DNA from 2 places in the Lactococcus sp. FSL K6-0773 genome. Region 2 is predicted to be linked to the other one. Evidence: a T-box and tRNA genes for the amino acid it is inferred to sense, from the RefSeq annotation. Region 2 holds a T-box; the other holds one or more tRNA genes.
The links. The T-box of region 2 lies ahead of MHB61_RS09890 (valine--tRNA ligase). A T-box ahead of a tRNA ligase gene usually reads a tRNA of that ligase, here a tRNA-Val.

Region 1: it encodes a tRNA-Val, which carries the amino acid that the T-box ahead of MHB61_RS09890 (valine--tRNA ligase) is inferred to sense. The anticodon was not compared.

What each region holds. Positions count from the first base shown of each region.
Region 1 is NZ_JBBOVF010000001.1:1,874,437-1,884,302, reverse strand. Features, by position in the region: gene gap (type I glyceraldehyde-3-phosphate dehydrogenase) at 1-373, opposite strand, end outside; gene MHB61_RS09310 (DUF536 domain-containing protein) at 652-1,173, opposite strand; gene MHB61_RS09305 (cation-translocating P-type ATPase) at 1,302-3,995, shown strand; gene MHB61_RS09300 (TetR/AcrR family transcriptional regulator) at 4,037-4,564, opposite strand; gene MHB61_RS09295 (SDR family NAD(P)-dependent oxidoreductase) at 4,689-5,708, shown strand; gene MHB61_RS09290 (CPBP family intramembrane glutamic endopeptidase) at 6,011-6,715, shown strand; gene MHB61_RS09285 (hypothetical protein) at 6,901-7,194, shown strand; tRNA gene MHB61_RS09280 (tRNA-Leu) at 7,326-7,409, opposite strand; tRNA gene MHB61_RS09275 (tRNA-Gln) at 7,422-7,493, opposite strand; tRNA gene MHB61_RS09270 (tRNA-His) at 7,500-7,572, opposite strand; tRNA gene MHB61_RS09265 (tRNA-Trp) at 7,583-7,653, opposite strand; tRNA gene MHB61_RS09260 (tRNA-Tyr) at 7,660-7,740, opposite strand; tRNA gene MHB61_RS09255 (tRNA-Val) at 7,776-7,848, opposite strand; rRNA gene rrf (5S ribosomal RNA) at 7,852-7,967, opposite strand; rRNA gene MHB61_RS09245 (23S ribosomal RNA) at 8,051-9,866, opposite strand, start outside.
Region 2 is NZ_JBBOVF010000001.1:1,982,138-1,992,003, reverse strand. Features, by position in the region: gene MHB61_RS09910 (YkgJ family cysteine cluster protein) at 1-228, shown strand, start outside; gene MHB61_RS09905 (NAD(P)H-binding protein) at 262-1,107, opposite strand; gene MHB61_RS09900 (winged helix-turn-helix transcriptional regulator) at 1,280-1,612, shown strand; gene MHB61_RS09895 (hypothetical protein) at 1,658-1,972, shown strand; gene MHB61_RS09890 (valine--tRNA ligase) at 2,016-4,658, opposite strand; T-box leader at 4,700-4,866, opposite strand; gene MHB61_RS09885 (FusB/FusC family EF-G-binding protein) at 4,914-5,570, opposite strand; gene MHB61_RS09880 (DUF1912 family protein) at 5,847-6,095, opposite strand; gene MHB61_RS09875 (MmcQ/YjbR family DNA-binding protein) at 6,134-6,478, opposite strand; gene MHB61_RS09870 (GNAT family N-acetyltransferase) at 6,479-6,988, opposite strand; gene MHB61_RS09865 (B3/B4 domain-containing protein) at 7,143-7,850, opposite strand; gene rlmD (23S rRNA (uracil(1939)-C(5))-methyltransferase RlmD) at 8,182-9,723, opposite strand.

The sequences.
Region 1 (9,866 bases), 110 kb from region 2:
CACCAGGTGCAGTGATAACAACTTTTTTAGCACCGTTAGCGTGCAAGTGTTGTTCAGCTTTTTCTTTAGTTGCGAAGAAACCAGTTGCTTCAAGAACGATTTCTGCACCAACTTCAGCCCAGTTGATGTTAGCTGGGTTAGATTCAGCAGTAACTTTAACGAATTTACCGTTAACTTCAAAACCACCATCTTTAACTTCAACTTTACCATCAAAACGACCTTGAGTTGTATCGTATTTAAGCAAGTGAGCAAGCATTGCTGGATCTGTCAAGTCGTTGATTGCAACAACTTCAACACCTTCAACATTTTGAATACGACGGAAAGCAAGACGACCGATACGACCGAAACCGTTAATACCAACTTTAACTACCATTAGTAGTTTCCTCCTTATAGGGATTAGATTTTATAAAAGGCTTACCTTTTAAATTGACTAAGTTAACAATTTAACTTACTCTTTTATTTTAACACTTTTTTTAAAATTTGCAAACATAAACTCCCTTAGAAAGCGCTCTACAAAAGCAAAAGAAGTCCACTTCTCTTGAAAGCGTTTAACATTAAAAAAGCTCGTACTTTTAAGAATAGTTTCTTCTTCCACTTCTATAAAAAAGCAATAAAAAAATTTACTGATGAAACGCTCAGCAAATTTATGATTTATTTCTTACCAAATAAACGCCCAAAAAAGCCCTTATTATCAGTGGTTTTTAACTGTTCTTGCAAATCCGTAAAAAATTGTTTTTGATCTGTCAAAGCTTTTTCCATTAACTCTTGCTGTTTTTTAATCTGTACATCTTTTTCAGCAATTTGAGCATCTTTTACGTTTAATTGTTGATCTTTGGAGATAAGTTGACTGTTTAAACGTTCAATCTCAGCGTTTTTATCTTTCATCAAAGCGCTAATCATTTCGTAAGCTGCGGATGTTGCATCATCTGTCTTAAGCGCAACCTCAGAACCTTTGTCAGCATTTTCTTCCAGAACCTCTGCCTTGGCAGTCACCACTTTTCCGTATAGTCCCTCAAGTTCATGAATTCCCTCGGCATTAACGACTGTTACATTCTTCTCATTTTTTTCAACAAATTTAGTATCTAGCGACTTAACACGTTTATTCATCGCTTGGCGAGTCACTCCAAAAAGCTCTGCCAATTCACTTACTGTTTTAGTTTTCATATCATCCATAATACCATATTTTCGGCTAATTATACAGACTTTTGTAAAAATTTTATTTGCATATCGTTCCAGTAATTATTAAAAATATATTATAATTATATTATAATGTAAATTTCCAAAAGAAAGGGCTAAAAAATATGAAATATAAAACAGAATCCATTGATAATATAAAAAAATTCTATGATATTAATAGTAAAACTGGTCTCAGTCCAACTCAAGTCACAAATTCACGAATAAAATACGGTCATAATAACTTTGAAGAACAAAGTGGCCCAAATATTTTTCAAAAACTTCTTCATCACCTCTTAGAAGTCATGAATATCATTCTTATTTTAGTTGGTGTTCTCTCAGCCTATTTGGCTTATATCAGTAACGGAAACTACACTAAAACAATTGTTGTTTTACTTATCGTTGCCATCAACGTTTTCGTTTCAATCTTCCAAGAAAACAGGGCGGAAAATGCACTCGCTGCACTCAAAGAGCTTTCCTCACCAACTTCAACTGTTCTTCGTTCTGGAAAACGCCAAACTATTCCTTCAAGTGAATTAGTCTGCGGTGACCTCATTGAGCTGACAGCCGGCGTACAAGTTGGAGCTGATATTCGCTTACTCACAAGTAATAGCCTGCAAGTTGATGAATCTTCACTGACAGGTGAATCAGAACCCATTGACAAGAATGCTGACCTTGATATTACTGACGAAGTTCCTCTTGGAGATCAACTGAATATGGTTTTCTCAGGAACAAATATCCTTAACGGAACAGCCGAAGGAATCGTTGTCGCAGTTGGTTCCGAATCTCAAATGGGACAAATTGCCACACTTATTGGCGAACAAATAAAAGGAAAAACTCCTCTTCAAAAAAGAATCGATAAACTTGCCAAACGCTTAGCAATCATTGCCTTTGCCGCTGGAATCTTAATCTTTGTCATTAATCTTTTGTATGGAAACGTTCCTTTTGTTGATAATTTAATGACCGCCGTTGTTTTAGGAGTAGCTGCCGTTCCAGAAACACTTCCAGTTATTGTTACCCTCAGTCTGATTTACGGTGTAGAAAATATGGCTCAGAAAAAAGCCATTATCCGAAATGTCCCTGCCGTTGAAACTCTTGGAAACGCAACAGTCATTGCTTCTGACAAAACCGGAACACTCACACAAAATCAGATGACCATTCAAAAACTTTGGCTATCTGGACAAGATAGTTGGTCAGGAGGTCAATTATCAAGCTCTGAAGTTTCCTTAATACAAAATTTTGCTTATGCCTCAAACGCCAGTGCACAACTCATTGACGGTAATTGGGAAATCCATGGTGACCCAACCGAAGCAGCAATCATTCGCTTTTTAATTACTCATGACCTCTATGAACCCGAAAAAAATCCAAAACGACTTGCCGAACTCCCTTTTGATAGTTCACGCAAAAAAATGACCGTTGTCATTCCACATCCGCAAGATAATGAAAAATATCTTGTACTGACCAAGGGCGCTTTTGATAGACTTGCACCAAGCAGTCAACATCAAGCACAGCATCCACAGCTCCTTTCTTCAAATAACGAGGAGACTTCCACTCACTTATCAAATGATTTATTGAGTCAAGCCCAAAAAATACATGATATTTTTGCTGACCAAGCCCTACGTGTTCTTGCTCTTTCTTACAAAATCATCGATAAAGTCCCAGAAGATTTAACTGAATTAGAAAATAATCTTACCTTTCTTGGAATCGTGGGAATGATTGACCCTCCACGATTAGAATCAAAAGCCGCTGTTCAAGAAGCAAGGGCTGCTGGTATTAAACCAATCATGATTACAGGGGTCCACGCGCTTACAGCAAAAGCAATCGCTCAACAAATTGACATCTATCGTGACGGAGATAAAGTTATTGACGGCTTAACGCTCAAATCAATGACAGATGATGAACTTAGCCAAACGATTGAACAAATTTCGGTCTATGCCCGAGTAAGTCCTGAAGACAAACTTCGTATTGTAAAAATCTGGCAAGAAAAAGAACAAATCGTCGCCATGACAGGAGACGGGGTCAATGACGCACCTAGCTTAAGAGCAGCCGATGTCGGAACTGCAATGGGAATAGCTGGAACAGAAGTTGCAAAATCCGCTTCTGATATCATTCTTGCTGACGACAATTTTGCGACCATCGTCGCTGCCATTCGCGAAGGCCGTCGCGTTTACACCAATATCAAAAAAACAATTTATTACCTTCTCTCAGCAAACGTAGCTGAAATTCTAACAATGCTCATTGGAGCAATTGTCGGTTGGGGAATGCCTTTTACAGGAATTCAACTCCTTTACATCAATGTCCTTGCTGATGGAATTCCCGGATTTGGACTTTCACGTGAAAAAGCCGACAGTCATATCATGGAACAGCCACCTGTTGGAGTCAAAGAAAGTATCTTCTCAAGAGGAGTCAGCTGGCGTATCGCCATTTGTTCTACAGCATTCATCATTACTGCTCTAGTTGGTTTTTATCTTGGTAGGTTTATTGAAATCGCTGGATTGACACCCAACCATCAACTCGGACAAACAATGGCCTTTGTGATATTAACCCTTGCTTCTACGATTAATGTCTATAATGCTAGAAGTAATGAATCTCTCTTCACAAGAGGAATAACCACTAATAAAATGATTTTTGGTACCACCTTATTATCACTAGGAATAACCGTTCTCTTTACAAATGTTCCTATTTTGATGAACATCTTAGAAGTTGCTCCTTTATCAATGACACACTGGCTAATAGCTATCATCTTAGCTTTAATCCCAACCCTTGTCATTGAAATTACAAAAGTGTTTCTTAATAAACAAGGGAAAAAATTTATTGGCTAAAAGAAAGGCTCAAAATAACTTGAGCCTTTTTATCTGTCCACTTATTCATGGAATTCTACAACCATCTTCACCACTTCATCATAAGACTCTTGACAGCCATTTTTCACCCAATTTCCTAAAACATAAAATAAACCAGCAGCCATAAAATCGTTCCAAAATTTTTGCTTTGTCCCTAGATAATCAGCCCAAGTCGTTGTTTCATTATAAAAAATAATCATCTTTTGAGCAAATACCTGAAAAATCAGCGAATAATAATTCCCCTTGACAGCTTTTTCTATTTCTTCTTCTTGTTCAACAAATAGTCCCACCAACTTCTCACTTAAAATAAGTGAGTTAATACTTTCTAGCTCCAAAAGTTCTTTGAGAAATTTATCATAGATTAGCTCAAAATACTCTAATACGACTTCTTCCTTATTTTTGAAGTGCCGATAGAAAGTCATCCGACTCACCCCGGCTTTTTTGCAAACTTCTGTCAATGGCAATTCATTGATTGTATATTTCTCTAAACACAACATCATTCCTTCAATAATAAAGTCATGAAAATCTTGATATTGCTCTTTTCGCTTCATTTCTGTTACACTTTCATTTTGTTGTCACTTTTAAAGACAAACCGTCCAAAGTTAATTGTAAAAGTTCTTTTTTGCTGTTACACTTGTATCACATAAATATTATAACACAAAGGAAAATTTTATTATGTCAAATCAAGAACCAATAGCAAACTACAAATTTAATTATAAAACAACAGCAAATAAAGTTATGAAAAATATTAATCTTTCAGGAAAAACAATCATCATCACTGGTGGGTATTCTGGTATTGGTTTAGAGATGACCAAACAACTTTCACGTGCTGGAGCAAAAATTATTATCCCTGCCCGAAGAATGGAGGTAGCCAAGAAAAATTTATCTAAAATAAAAAATATTGACATTCTTCCCCTTGACCTCACCAATCCAGAAAGTATTCATCAATTTGCCGAAAGTTTTTTGCAAAATAATTCAAAACTAGATATTCTTATTAATTCCGCTGGATTAATGTACCTTCCTTTAAAAAGAGATTCACGAGGAATAGAATATCACTTTGCCACAAACCATCTAGGCCACTATCAATTAACAATGGAACTTTTACCCGCTTTAAAAAATGCAAAAAACTCAAGAGTTATAAATTTATCCAGTCGTGCTCAACAAATGACACCATTACTAGAAGATTGGAATTTTGAAAAAATAGAAAACTATAATCCCCAAATAGGCTACCAACAATCTAAAACTGCCAACGTTTTATTTTCAATAAAACTAGATGAACTAGGAAAAAAATATGGAATTAGAAGTTTTGCCGTCCACCCTGGTATGATTCCAATGACAAATATTGGTCGTCAAAATTCACCAATTACCCCTTGGCTCCGCTACCTAGCCGACTATTTTAAATTAATTCATATCCCCGTATTTTTTAATGCACTTAAATCCGGCTTTGACCGAAGTAAATATCGCTATTTAAAAACAATCGCTCAAGGTGCCGCAACACCTCTTTGGGCCTCAACAAGCCCTGATTTAGAAAGTAAGGGTGGTCTTTATTGTGAAGACCTTAATATTGCCAGACTTATGACATCAGAAGAAGCTAATAATTTTTCTGGAGGCTTACGTCCGCATGCAATAGACCACAATGACGCAGATAGACTTTGGCAGATTTCAAAAAATATAACAGGTCTAGATTTTGAATAAACCCTTACTATAAAATAAAACTGACCTATTATAAATAGGTCAGTTTATCTATTTTTTCATTAGATGAAACTTATTATACATACTACTTTTGATTAAATAATGGTATTTATATTAAAAATACACAAACTTCTTTGACATGTTATTGATCAAGTGCTAATATTATGCTATATATTCGAAATAGTTTGAATATATAGTTTTTTTATAACAAAGGAGATGCTTATGAAGAAGAATTTAAATGAACTTCAAAAATTTATAGTGATGAACCTGCAACACTCACTAAAAATTTTTATAAGAGAACAGCCATGATTTTAAAAAAATACAAACTTAATATTTTAGGAATTCTATTTTTTCTTTTATTAAACATTCTTTATCAATATCCTCTTGTTTTAGTTTTTGCCTATTTCTTTAATAAAACAATCTTTTTCTTTACCGATTTTTTATATACTAATTCCTCTTGGACCTTACCACTATTAATGACTTTGGTATTAATACTCATTTTTATAATTGCTTGGAAGCTCGGATATCTAAAAAATACACTTAAGAACTGGGATTTAAAGCGTATTTTTTGGCTAATGGGGATTGTATTTTTCACTTTAGCAACCAATTATCTAGTAACAGTACTTGTCCTAAAAGCACAAATTATTTCTTCCGTGACGAGTGATACTGGTATGTCGGATATTTTAGGCCAACTACCAATCCTTTGTCAAAAATATATTTTAGGAATTATTGTTCCACTTTCGGAAGAGCTATTGTTTAGAAGTTATATTTTTGGATCAATAACTAATAAAAAGGTTGCCTTTTTAATCTCTTTTGTACTTTTCGCTCTTGTCCATACGGGATTTTCTTGGTACTTACTTCCATATCTCATCCTTTCTTTCATTATTACTTGGGTTTATTCAAAAAGAAATAATTTCATCGAGAGCGCGATTGTCCATAGCTCAGTGAATCTTTTTGGTGGATCTGCAATCAAACTGCTAGACACATTTTTTAAGCTATTACCTTATTAAAAAATAATGTAAAAAGGAGAACTATGAAAAATTTTATAAACAAACCAAATAATATTAAAAGATGGATCTTATTACTATATTCTATCCTTTCACTAATTATTACCATCACTTATATTATTTTTAACCACACATTTTTTAAAGTAGATTGGCAAAGGTATGATATAGATGGGACTTACCGAGGAAAGGTGGATGAGATACTAAAACATGGTGTCTTCTGGATAAATGGGAATTTAACAGCAATCAACTCTACACTACTGATTTTACTTCTAGCTGTAGGGACGATTCTTTCACTATTAATTTTCTATTTAGCTTGGCATAATCTAGCAACTAGAACATGGACCCCAATTCTGTGCTTAGCAGGATTTTTGATTCCTCTAATCGTTCATGGCGACGGAAATATTCTCAAATCCTTGATTATTGGCTATATTTTTATCATTGCTGGAGCAAGCTTCTCAGTTCAGGCTTTACGCTTTTCCTGATTTTAAAAACGCATTTAATATAACAAAAAACTACTGAATTCAATAATTTTCAGTAGTTTTTTATTAACTATAAAATAATCCAATTAATTATATAAAAAAAGCTAACAATAGGCATGTTAGCTTTTATGTTATGCCGAAGGCCGGGGTCGAACCGGCACTCCCGTGAAGGAACCAGATTTTGAGTCTGGCGCGTCTGCCTATTCCGCCACTTCGGCGAAACATAACAACTGGGGTAGCTGGATTCGAACCAACGCATGAGGGAGTCAAAGTCCCTTGCCTTACCGCTTGGCTATACCCCATTAAAAGGCGGATGACGAGGATCGAACTCGCGAGTGCCGGCGCCACAAGCCGGTGTGTTAACCACTTCACCACATCCGCCATAATGAAACACGGGCAGCAGGAATTGAACCCACACTAAAGGTTTTGGAGACCTTTGTACTACCTTTATACGATGCCCGTTTTCTATGGAAGGGGAGGGATTCGAACCCCCGAACCCGAAGGAGCGGATTTACAGTCCGCCGCGTTTAGCCTCTTCGCTACCCTTCCAAACTCTTTATTCACTTAATGGCTGAAACAACCAATGGGAGTTAACGGGATCGAACCGCTGACCCTCTGCTTGTAAGGCAGATGCTCTCCCAGCTGAGCTAAACTCCCAAAACTTGGCCACTCGCCTATCTCCCAGGGGGCAACCCCCAAGTACTTCCGCCGTAGATGGACTTAACTTCTGTGTTCGACATGGGAACAGGTGTATCTCCATCGCAATGATGACCAAATCATTAAATGTTACCTTGAACATTCAAAACTAAATAACAATTCTTCTAACTTTTAAACCATAAGCATATTATATTTGACTCTTTTGGTAAAGTCCTCGAGCGATTAGTACTGGTCCGCTCCAAGTCTCGCAACTCTTCCACTTCCAGCCTATCTACCAGATCATCTCTCTGGGCTCTTAATTCTTACGAATGGGTAATCTCATCTTGAGGTGGGCTTCGCACTTAGATGCTTTCAGCGCTTATCCCTTCCCTACATAGCTATCCAGCCGTGCTCCTGGCGGAACAACTGGTACACCAGCGGTAAGTCCATCCCGGTCCTCTCGTACTAAGGACAGATCCTCTCAAATTACCTACGCCCGCGACGGATAGGGACCGAACTGTCTCACGACGTTCTGAACCCAGCTCGCGTGCCGCTTTAATGGGCGAACAGCCCAACCCTTGGGACCGACTACAGCCCCAGGATGCGACGAGCCGACATCGAGGTGCCAAACCTCCCCGTCGATGTGAACTCTTGGGGGAGATAAGCCTGTTATCCCCAGGGTAGCTTTTATCCGTTGAGCGATGGCCCTTCCATGCGGTACCACCGGATCACTAAGTCCTAGTTTCCTACCTGCTCGAGTTGTAGCTCTCGCAGTCAAGCTGGCTTTTACCTTTACACTCTACGATTGATTTCCAACCAATCTGAGCCAACCTTTGAGCGCCTCCGTTACTCTTTAGGAGGCGACCGCCCCAGTCAAACTGTCCGTCAGACACTGTCTCCCTGGCCGATTATGCCAGCGGGTTAGAGTAACCATAAGTCAAGGGTAGTATCCCAACAACGCCTCAATAGAAACTAGCGTCCCTATTTCAATGGCTCCTACCTATCCTGTACATGACTTACAGGTACTCAATATCAAACTACAGTAAAGCTCCATGGGGTCTTTCCGTCCTGTCGCGGGTAACCTGCATCTTCACAGGTACTAAAATTTCACCGAGTCTCTCGTTGAGACAGTGCCCAAATCATTACGCCTTTCGTGCGGGTCGGAACTTACCCGACAAGGAATTTCGCTACCTTAGGACCGTTATAGTTACGGCCGCCGTTTACTGGGGCTTCAATTCATACCTTCGACTTACGTCTAAGCACTCCTCTTAACCTTCCAGCACCGGGCAGGCGTCACCCCCTATACATCACCTTGCGGTTTAGCAGAGAGCTGTGTTTTTGATAAACAGTTGCTTGGGCCTATTCACTGCGGCTGGCTTTTACACCAGCACCCCTTCTCCCGAAGTTACGGGGCTATTTTGCCGAGTTCCTTAACGAGAGTTCTCTCGATCACCTGAGGCTACTCGCCTCGACTACCTGTGTCGGTTTGCGGTACGGGTAGATATGACTTTACGCTAGAAGCTTTTCTTGGCAGTGTGACATCAGAGAGTTCGCAACCGTAGTTGCTTCCCCATCACAGCTCAATGTTAAAGAGAAATGCATTTGACACATCTCACACCTCACTGCTTAGACCAGAATCCATTAACTGGCATCTCTTAGCCTACTGCGTCCCTCCATCACGATCATATCTAGTACTGGAATATCAACCAGTTGTCCATCGACTACGCCTTTCGGCCTCGCCTTAGGTCCCGACTAACCCAGGGCGGACGAGCCTTCCCCTGGAAACCTTAGTCTTACGGTGGATAAGATTCTCACTTATCTTGCGCTACTCATACCGGCATTCTCACTTCTTAACGCTCCAGCACTCCTCACGGTATACCTTCATCGCGGTTAAGAACGCTCTCCTACCATTGATAAAATATCAATCCAAAGCTTCGGTAATATGTTTAGCCCCGGTACATTTTCGGCGCAGGGTCACTCGACTAGTGAGCTATTACGCACTCTTTGAATGATAGCTGCTTCTGAGCTAACATCCTAGT
Region 2 (9,866 bases):
CTCCAAACTGACGAAGATGGTGACAAAGTTTTTCAAACCATGCCTTGTCAGTTTCTTGGTTCTGACAATCTCTGTAGCATTTACGAAGTTCGGCCTAAAGCTTGTCGCGAATTTCCCCATACTGACCGTAAAAAGATTTATCAAATCAATAATTTAACGATAAAAAATACACTTTACTGTCCAGCTGCTTATGAATTTGTTGAGAAATTATCTTATAGACTCAAATAAAAATTACTGACAGGTCTGTCAGTAATTTTTTTATTATGCCAAAAGTTCTTTCAAAGCTTCTTTTGTATCTGTCAGTGAATGTCCCAAGGCTTTTTCAAAATCTTTAGATTCCACATCTAAATCTTTTGCTTCAATATCTTTTTGGAAGCCGAGGAAAAGTTCCGCTACAAAATCTGGAAGTCCAGTTTCAACTAAATGACTGACAAAAGTTTTGTCATCAGCAGCGACTACTTCAAATTCCTTATCAGAAACTGCTTTTAGTGCTTGAGCAAGTTCGGCGTAAGTCAATATTTTTCCTGAAAGCTCCAAAACTTCTGGAAAATCTGCTCCAGCAAGTGCTTTTGCTCCAACTTCTGCATATTCGCGTTTCAAAGCCCAGCCCACTTTACCTGTTGGTGCATTGTATACAAATTTTCCAGTTGAAAGTGCAGCAGCAATAATTGGCATTTCATTTTCAAAGTACCAATTATTACGTAAAAATGTGTGGGCAATTCCTGATTTTTCAATCGCCTTTTCAGTATAGATGTGGTCAGCAGCTAAGTCACTTGTTGCCCTTTCTGCTTGAGGAAAACTTGTATAAGCAATATAAGAAATTCCAGCACTTTTGGCTGCATCAACCACATTTTGATGCTCAGCTTGACGATTTCCCGGCGCTCCTGAAACAAAAAGCAAACGGTCAATTCCTGTAAATGCTTGTTCTAAAGCAGTTAAATCTGAATAATCTGCCAAACGTACATCGAAACCTGCCGCTTTGAGTGGGGCTGCTTTTTCTTCTGTGCGAGCCAAAACCGCAATATCAGAAATTGGAACCAATTCTTTCAAAAATCCGAGTGCATAAGTACCGTATCCACCTGTCGCACCTGTTACTAAATATTTCATGTTAAATCCTCCATTTTTTTATTATTTTTTATATTTTAAAGTAGCTTGCTTTTTTGACTACCTAAGTGTATAATATCATTGTACTACCATTATGTAAAGTAAGCACTTGAAAGTTAGATACACCCCTTTTAGATACTATTGTATAATATCAACGATTTGAGGTAATAAAAAAATGAAAAAAATTTCTGAACTTCCAGCTTGTCCTGTTGAAACAGCACTTGTTTTGATGGGCGACCGTTGGAAAATGCTCATTGTCCGTGATTTATTAGAGCGAACCATGCGCTTTGGCGAACTTCAACGTTCAGTTGGACATATTTCACAAAAAGTTTTGACCCAACATTTACGTGCCCTCGAAGAAAGCGGGCTAGTTCATCGTGAAGTCTATGCAGAAGTACCTCCTCGTGTTGAATATTCACTGACAGAACTTGGAAGAACCCTCAAGCCCATCCATGATACGATGGCAGCTTGGGGAAATCTTTATAAAAAAGAAATCAGCAAAGCTTAAAGATAAAAATTACTGACAGGAAATTCTGTCAGTAATTTTTGTTTAATTATTTATAAATTTCGTCTTATTCTTAGTATCTTCTTAGTGTTTTTAATGTCTGTCAGTACAATTATTTGCTCAATCTTATCTGTAAATTTCGTCAGAATTTCTGCTGCCTTAGAATGCTTTAGCATTGCATTACTACTCTTCTTTTTTCAAAAATATGGCGAACAAACGGTCAGCAAAGAAACTGATTTCTGGATTCCACGAAAATTTGGTTTAGGTATGAGTATCAATCCTCATACAAAGGCAAGTAAAAGAATGACTACTTTTCTTATTTGCTTTCTTGTCTTCGCTGGATTCTTATTAATATTTTTGTAGAAAAAAACCAGTAGCTTTTGAGCTACTGGTTTTTTATTTATGATTAGTTTTCTTTCAATTCTGCAATACGAGCTTTCACAGTATCGAATTTCTCTTGATAATCGGCTAATTTATCTTTTTCTTTTTGAACAACTTCTGCTTTAGCATTCGCAACAAAACGTTCATTACCCAATTTTTTATTCACTAAATCTAACTCTTTTTTCCATTTGGCAAGTTCTTTTTCAAGTCGAGCAATTTCTTCTTCGATGTTAATCAAACCAGCCAATGGTAAGTATAATTCTGCTCCAGTAATGACCGCTGACATCGCTTGTTCTGGAACCGCCAAGTCTTTAGTAATTGTTAATTCTGAAGGATTAGTGAAACGGCTGATGTAAGGAGAAACAGCATTCAAGAAATCTGCATGTTCAGATTTAATCAACATTGGGACAGCTTTAGACAATGGAGTATTAACCTCAGCACGAATATTACGAACGGCTGTAATTAATTCGATTAACATCGCCACACCTTCGCTTGCCTTGTCGTCATTAAATTCTGGACGTACTTTTGGATATTCGGCAACAACAATTGAACCAGAAGTATTTGGTAATTTTTCAAAGATTTCTTCAGTGAAGAAAGGCATAATTGGGTGTAATAGACGTAAAACTTGATCTAAAACATGGAGCAATACTGCACGTGTAATGTCTTTTTCAGCTTCATCCTCACCAAACATAACTTCTTTTGTTAATTCCAAATACCAGTTTGCAAACTCATCCCAAATGAAATTGTAAAGAATATGACCAGCGACACCAAATTCAAATTTATCCATTTGTTCAGTCACGCGCCGGGCAGTATCATTCAATCGTGTCAAAATCCAACGGTCAGTGACATTACCAGCAGTTTTATTTGCAACTTTTGTCAAAGCCGAAGAAACAGCATCAGCGCTGACATCTTCTGCATTCATCAAAATATAACGTGAAACATTCCAAATTTTATTGATGAAATTCCAAGCGGCATCCATTTTATCATAAGAAAAACGCACATCTTGTCCTGGTGCAGAACCATTTGATAGGAACCAACGGAGTGCATCAGCTCCATACTTTTCAATCACATCCATTGGATCAATTCCGTTACCAAGCGATTTAGACATTTTACGTCCTTCTTCGTCACGAATCAAACCATGAATCAAAACATTGTGAAATGGTGATTTACCAGTGAATTCTAAAGATTGGAAAATCATGCGTGAAACCCAGAAGAAGATAATATCATAACCTGTTACAAGGGTACTTGTTGGGAAATAACGTTTGAAGTCTGCTGAGTTTTCATCTGGCCAACCCATTGTTGAAAATGGCCACAAAGCTGAACTAAACCAAGTATCAAGTACATCGGCATCTTGTGTCCAACCTTCTCCCTCAGGTGCTTCTTCACCAACATACATTTCACCCGCTTCATTATACCAAGCTGGAATTTGATGTCCCCACCAAAGTTGACGTGAAATAACCCAATCATGAACATTTTCCATCCATTGCATGAAAGTATCATTGAAACGTGGCGGATAAAATTCTACTGCATCTTCTGTTGTTTGATTAGCAATTGCATTCTTAGCTAATTCGTCCATTTTGACAAACCATTGTGTTGATAAACGTGGTTCAACAACCACTCCTGTTCGCTCTGAGTGCCCAACTTCATGGCGGACTGGTTTTATATCAACCAACTGCCCCAATTCCTTGAGGTCAGCAACAATTTGTTTGCGGGCTTCAAAACGGTCAAGTCCTTCATATTTTCCACCATTTTCATTGATGGTTCCGTCATTATTCATCATGTTAATCATTGGCAAATCATGACGCATCGCAACTTCAAAGTCATTAGGGTCATGAGCAGGTGTAATTTTTACAACCCCAGTTCCTTTTTCCATATCAGCATGGTCGTCTGTCAAAATCGGAATGACACGATTAATGATTGGGAGGATAACATTTTTGCCCACTAAATGTTTATAGCGTTCATCTTTTTCATTGACGATAACAGCTGTATCACCAAGGAAAGTTTCTGGACGTGTTGTGGCGATTTCAACAAACTCATCACTTCCTTCAATTTGGTAAGTGATGTGGTAAAAAGCCCCATCAATTTCTTTGTGAATGACTTCAATGTCTGACAAAGCAGTCATCGCTTTTGGATCCCAGTTGATGAGTTTTTCACCACGGTAAATCCAACCTTTATTGTAAAGTTGAACAAAAACTTTACGAACCGCTTGTGAAAGGCCTTCATCAAGAGTAAAACGTTCACGAGAATAATCCACTGAAATCCCCATTTTACCCCATTGTTCCTTGATTGTTGTGGCATACTCATCTTTCCACTCCCAAACTTTATCAAGGAATTTTTCACGTCCAAGGTCTTGTGGTAAAATACCATCTTCAGCAAGGCGGGCAGCAACTTTTGCTTGAGTGGCAATCCCCGCATGGTCCATTCCTGGCAACCAAAGCGTATCAAAACCTTGCATCCGTTTTTGACGGATGATGATGTCTTGCAAAGTTGTATCCCAAGCATGACCCAAGTGGAGTTTTCCTGTCACATTTGGTGGTGGAATAACGATGCTATAAGGCTCTGCATCGGGATTTCCAGAAGGTTTGAAAACATCAGCTTCAAGCCATTTTTCGTAGCGTCCTTCTTCAACCTCTGTCGGGTTGAATTTTGGGGTTAGTTCGTTTGTCATATTTTTCTCCTTTGGGTACAAAAAAAGCACCCTGATTTATTCTCCAGGGTGCTTCCGCACGGTACCACCTGATTTTCGTCAATTGACGACACTCATTTTATGCCATAATTTTCTTGAAATGACGCAACCTTCATAAAGTTTGACTGAACACTTTCACCAACCGTGTTCTCTCTATAAGTCTTGCTTTATTACTCCTCGTCAACTTGTTTTTATTTTAGCAGAATTCTTGTTTTTTTACAAGATACTTCTAAATTTTTATTTTTCTTTAATGATTTCTAAAAAATGCTCCAAGCCTTCTTTGGCTTGAATTTGCTGATTACATTGTTCAGAATCTAAGCAAATATAGGTGCCATTTTTAGTATAGGTCCCGTCAGCGCCTCTTTTTGTTGTCGCTAGAAATTGAGTGACAATACTTGTTTTTTGGCAAATGGCACAGATATTTTTCATACTGCCAGAGATACTGCCATAGAAACCACGCCCGTCAGCGGTCAAAAGATATTTTCGGCCGCTTGAAACTTCATTCCAAGCAAAGTAAGTGACATCACGTAAGTCCCATTGACTTGTCGCTGGAATTTTTAACTTTTTAACTTTTTTGAAAGCTTTTTTCATTTGAGATTCACTCGGTAAATGAAAAGCTTCGACTAAAGTTTTAAGTTCTGTCAGTAATTTTTCAGCTTGTTCTCTTGATAATTTAGGATTATCAATGGCTGATAAATATTCTTGGATAGCAACTTTTACTGACAGATTATTTTCACTGACAAGACTGTCAGCATTTTCAGCGATTTGCAAAATTTCTGTGGCGACTTGGGCATAAACTGCCTCAACTGTCGATTTATCATTGACAGAGTGATAGACATTGACGAGGTCAAAGGTCAGGTATTTAATTCGATTATATTCATATGGTTTTAACATTTTCTTATTCCTTAAGATGTGAACCCGACTGCTTTGAAGTTATGAAAATTGAGAAAATGTGGTTCTGTGCAAGGCACAAGTTCCTTTTTGTCCATTCTCATCCACTTCAAGGAGGGTGAACTCAATTTGTTCTTATCCGCAAAGAAATAAGACTTTGCGGTAATCTAAGCGAGAGCTCTTACTCGCACTTGATTACCAACCATCTTCTTAAAATTCATTTGAATCTCCTTTTATCTAATGGTTAGAAGTCACTTCTCTAAAAATAGAAGTCACTCATTAAAATGTTTTTGTTCCAAAATCTGGAACGTCATGGAAATCTTTACCATTTTTGTAGTTTTCAAATTTTCCTTGCAAAAATTGGTAAGCGTCTAAACGACTTTCATAGCGAATAGCAGCTTCTTTCGCTTCTTTTTTACCGTCTTCTGTGGCAATTTTTTCAGCTGCTTTCATGGCAAGTTCAGAAATTTGAACTTGTTGGTCCACCCATTCTTGAAAATCTTTTAAAAAATTTTGTTCGTAAGTCATTTTTTCTCCTATTAAAATTCAGAGCTGTTGGCTCATCATTATCTTTTGGGTTTGATTAAATCATAGCTTTGCTCAACCATTTTGCAAACTTGCTCATCAGCAACATCTCCACCAAGTAAAACATCGTTCCAATGCGTTTTGTTCATGTGAAATGCTGGATTAATATCCACAAAGAAATCTCGCAATTCGATTGCGATTTCTGGCTTCTGCTTGATTGCGATATTGACTCGTCCTTCTCGCTCAGAAATATAAGCAAATGATTTTTTATTCTTTAAATGTCGCATCACTACCGTTGGCTGACCCTTCTCCATTTTGGCAAAGGGAGTATCTGCAAAAGTCGGCCCAAGAGACAAGCAAAAATCAATAAGTTCTTTTTTATTCATCTATTTATTAAGCTCCAATTGATAAGCAAAACGGTCACCTTCAAATTGAACAAGTCCTCGTTTTACAAAGCCTTCACGTTCAAAGACATGTTGCATCAATTTATTGACCGGGTGGGTATCTAGGCGAAAATCAGAGTATCCTTTAGATAACATCAAGGTAAAAATATTTGAAAATAGATATCTTGTCAAAGATTGTCCACGAAATTCGTTAGACAAAGCAATTCGATGAATGGTCACATAATCAAAATTTTGATTTGACCAAGCGCCGTCAGTAATTTGAGTATAAGCTGGTTCTTCACCCGTAATAATTGCACAATAACCGGCTATTTTATCATCAACTAACAAGACATAGGCCTGTTCTTTCACAAAATCCTCTTCAATATCAAAAACTGCTGGATAAGCATTTTGCCATTGGTCACTCCCGGAATCAGCCAAAAAAGTTCTTGCTTCTTCAATAATTTTCATAATTGACAGCAAATCTTTCGGGCCTGCTTTTCTCATATAAATCATATAAAACCTCGGATTTTTTCCATTTTATCATAAAAATAATTAATGACAGAACCGTCAGATTTACTGACGGCTCTTTTTATTGACAGTATCATCAACTTTCCTATCAAATCTCTTATCTGTCAGTAAATCTAATTTTTTTAGATGTCACAAAACGCTAGTCTAAAGAAATTTCTGGATTTTCTTTAGTGACTAGGAGTACCTGTGCTGTTCCCCCTAAATATTTTTCACTCAATTCAGCTAATTTTTGAGTTGCAGCATCTAGAACTTCACCGCGTTCAGGGTCAACAGATTCAATAATCAAAAAAGCATTTTTGGTTTGTTCTGTCAGCATCGTTCTTTGACCATCACGCCAATTCCATGAGCGACAAACTGCCCCTTCATCATCAAGATAGCAGATTTCACCAGGCAAAGCATTATCAGCTTCATCATCACCCAAAGCCAAGAAATATTCGCCACCAACAGCTTTTGTCAAACGTAGATTTCCTGCAAAAGTATCAATATCCTCACCACCAGCAGGTAGCCCATAGTTCAAGCTAATACTATTGTAAATATCAACCAAAGGATTAATCGAACCCACAGCTTTACCTTTATCTACTCGTTTAAGCAGATTTTCAATCGAACTTCTAGCCCCTTTTTTTGTTTTAAATTTTTGATAAGCCTTGCGCCAAACAGAGACTACAGGATTTTCACTAAAAACAGCCGCTTCTAAAAATTGCTCTGCATTTTCATTCGCCTCATCAAGATTTTTTTTGATTTCAGCACTTGATTCCATACTATTATCAATATTTTTAGCTAAAACAATTCCGATTTTTGTCTCAGGAAAAAGTTCCCAAAATTCAGGTTCAACAATAAATTTTTTCATAATTTTTTCTTACTTTTCTAATTTTAACTATAAAATTTACTGACGAAAATCTTGTCAGTAAAATACGACTGAATAAGGAGTATTTTATCTGTGGATAAAGAATGAACAGCGGAGCTGGTCATTCTATCATTCGTCAGCGAGTGAATTGAGCATTTTAGTTGTGGATAAAAGAATGAACAGAAAAGCTGAGCATTCTATCCATCATCAGCGATTGAACAACGGGCAGGTAAATCGTAATTAAAAGAATGAACAACTAAAATATCCATTCTGTCAGTAAATTTTCACTTAAACTTTAGCTGCTAGCAACTAATAATTCTGTCAGCAAAATTTCTCAATATTTACCATATTTTTGCGGACGGCGTCCACGTTTTTTACCTTTAGCAAAAGCTTCAGCTTTACGTTCTTCTTCCAAATGTTCAAATTTAACAATTTTCAAAGGTTCATCACGTTTTGTCAATTTAACAACTGCTTCAGTTCTTGCTGTATGTGGGAACATATCCACTGATTGGATGTATTCTACTTTATAATAATTGGCCAAAACGACTAAATCTTTTGCCAAAGTTGAAACGTTACAGCTGACATAAACCATTTTTTCCGGTGGGAATTTAGTAATTGTTTCAAGCAATGCATCATCAAGCCCCGTACGTGGTGGGTCAACAATCATTGCAGTTGCTCTATGACCAGATTTGTTCCAATTTGGAATAATTCGCTCAGCTTTACCAATTTCATAGTGGCAATTTTTAAGCCCCAAACGTTTGGCATTTTCACGCGCATCAAAAATTGATTCTGGTGTAATATCCATTCCATGAACCGATTTTACTTTTTTAGCCACCGCAAAACCAATCGTACCTACACCACAATATGCATCAATGACACGGTCATCTTTTTTAGGATTCAAAGCCTTAACTGCTTCACCATAAAGTACATTGGCTTGCTCAGAGTTCAATTGGTAGAAAGCACGAGGACTTAATTCAAATTCATAATCCAAAACGCCTTCGGTAATTGTTTCTTTTTCATTGAATAAAATTTGTGTGCGTTCGCCATAGATTTCACTGGTTTTTCTTGGGTGGAAATTGACCGCAACCGTCACAATTTCTTCAAATTCTTCTGTCAGTGCTGACAACATTTTATCAAATTTAACAAAAGAATTTTTTTGACGTTTTGAAGGTTCTTCACGTAATTCAGGCCAAACTTGTCCGTCCAAAATAATTGGTGTTGAAGTCACAAAAATAATTTGTACTTCACCTGTTTTTTGTGAGCGACGAACCATGACCGTACGAATTCCGCCGATTTTACGTTCATCATATACAGGTAAATCAAATTTTTCAATCAAACGGCAAATGTGATTGATAATTTCTTGGGTTTTGGGATCTTGAACCAAACAGTTATCTAGGTTAACCAAATGATGTGTTCCTTCTTGATAAAGTCCCGCAATCACTGTTCCGTCATTCAAACGACGCACTTGGAACTGCAATTTGTTACGATAACCAAGTGTATTTTCCATTCCCAAAGTTGCACGCAATTCATAATTACGCCAACCTGCTGGCTTATATTTTTCTAAGGCCTGACGCATAACATCACGCTTAAATTCCAATTGCATTGGATAAGAAAGATGCATGATGTGAGATTGACTCATTTCATGATAAGCTCTATCCTGTGGTTTCACACGGTTTGGTGATTTTTCAATAATCTTAACCAATTTTGCACGACTAAAATTTCTAGCATTTTCAGTAATTTCAACTAAAACTTCTTCACCTGGAAGTGCATAAGGAATAAAAACAAGTCGTCCTGAAATGACGCCAATTCCTTCCCCATTTATTCCCATTGGCTCGATTTCGAGTTGAAGTTCCTGTCCTATTTTTAAATTTATCATTTGTTAATTATTTTCCCTCTAGTTCGTCAATTAAATGACCATTTTCAATCCATTATAAAAAATCACTAATAAAGGATTGTGTGATACACTATTATAACATTTCACAATTTCTTTTTGTAGTCTTTTTCTACTTGAATCCTAAA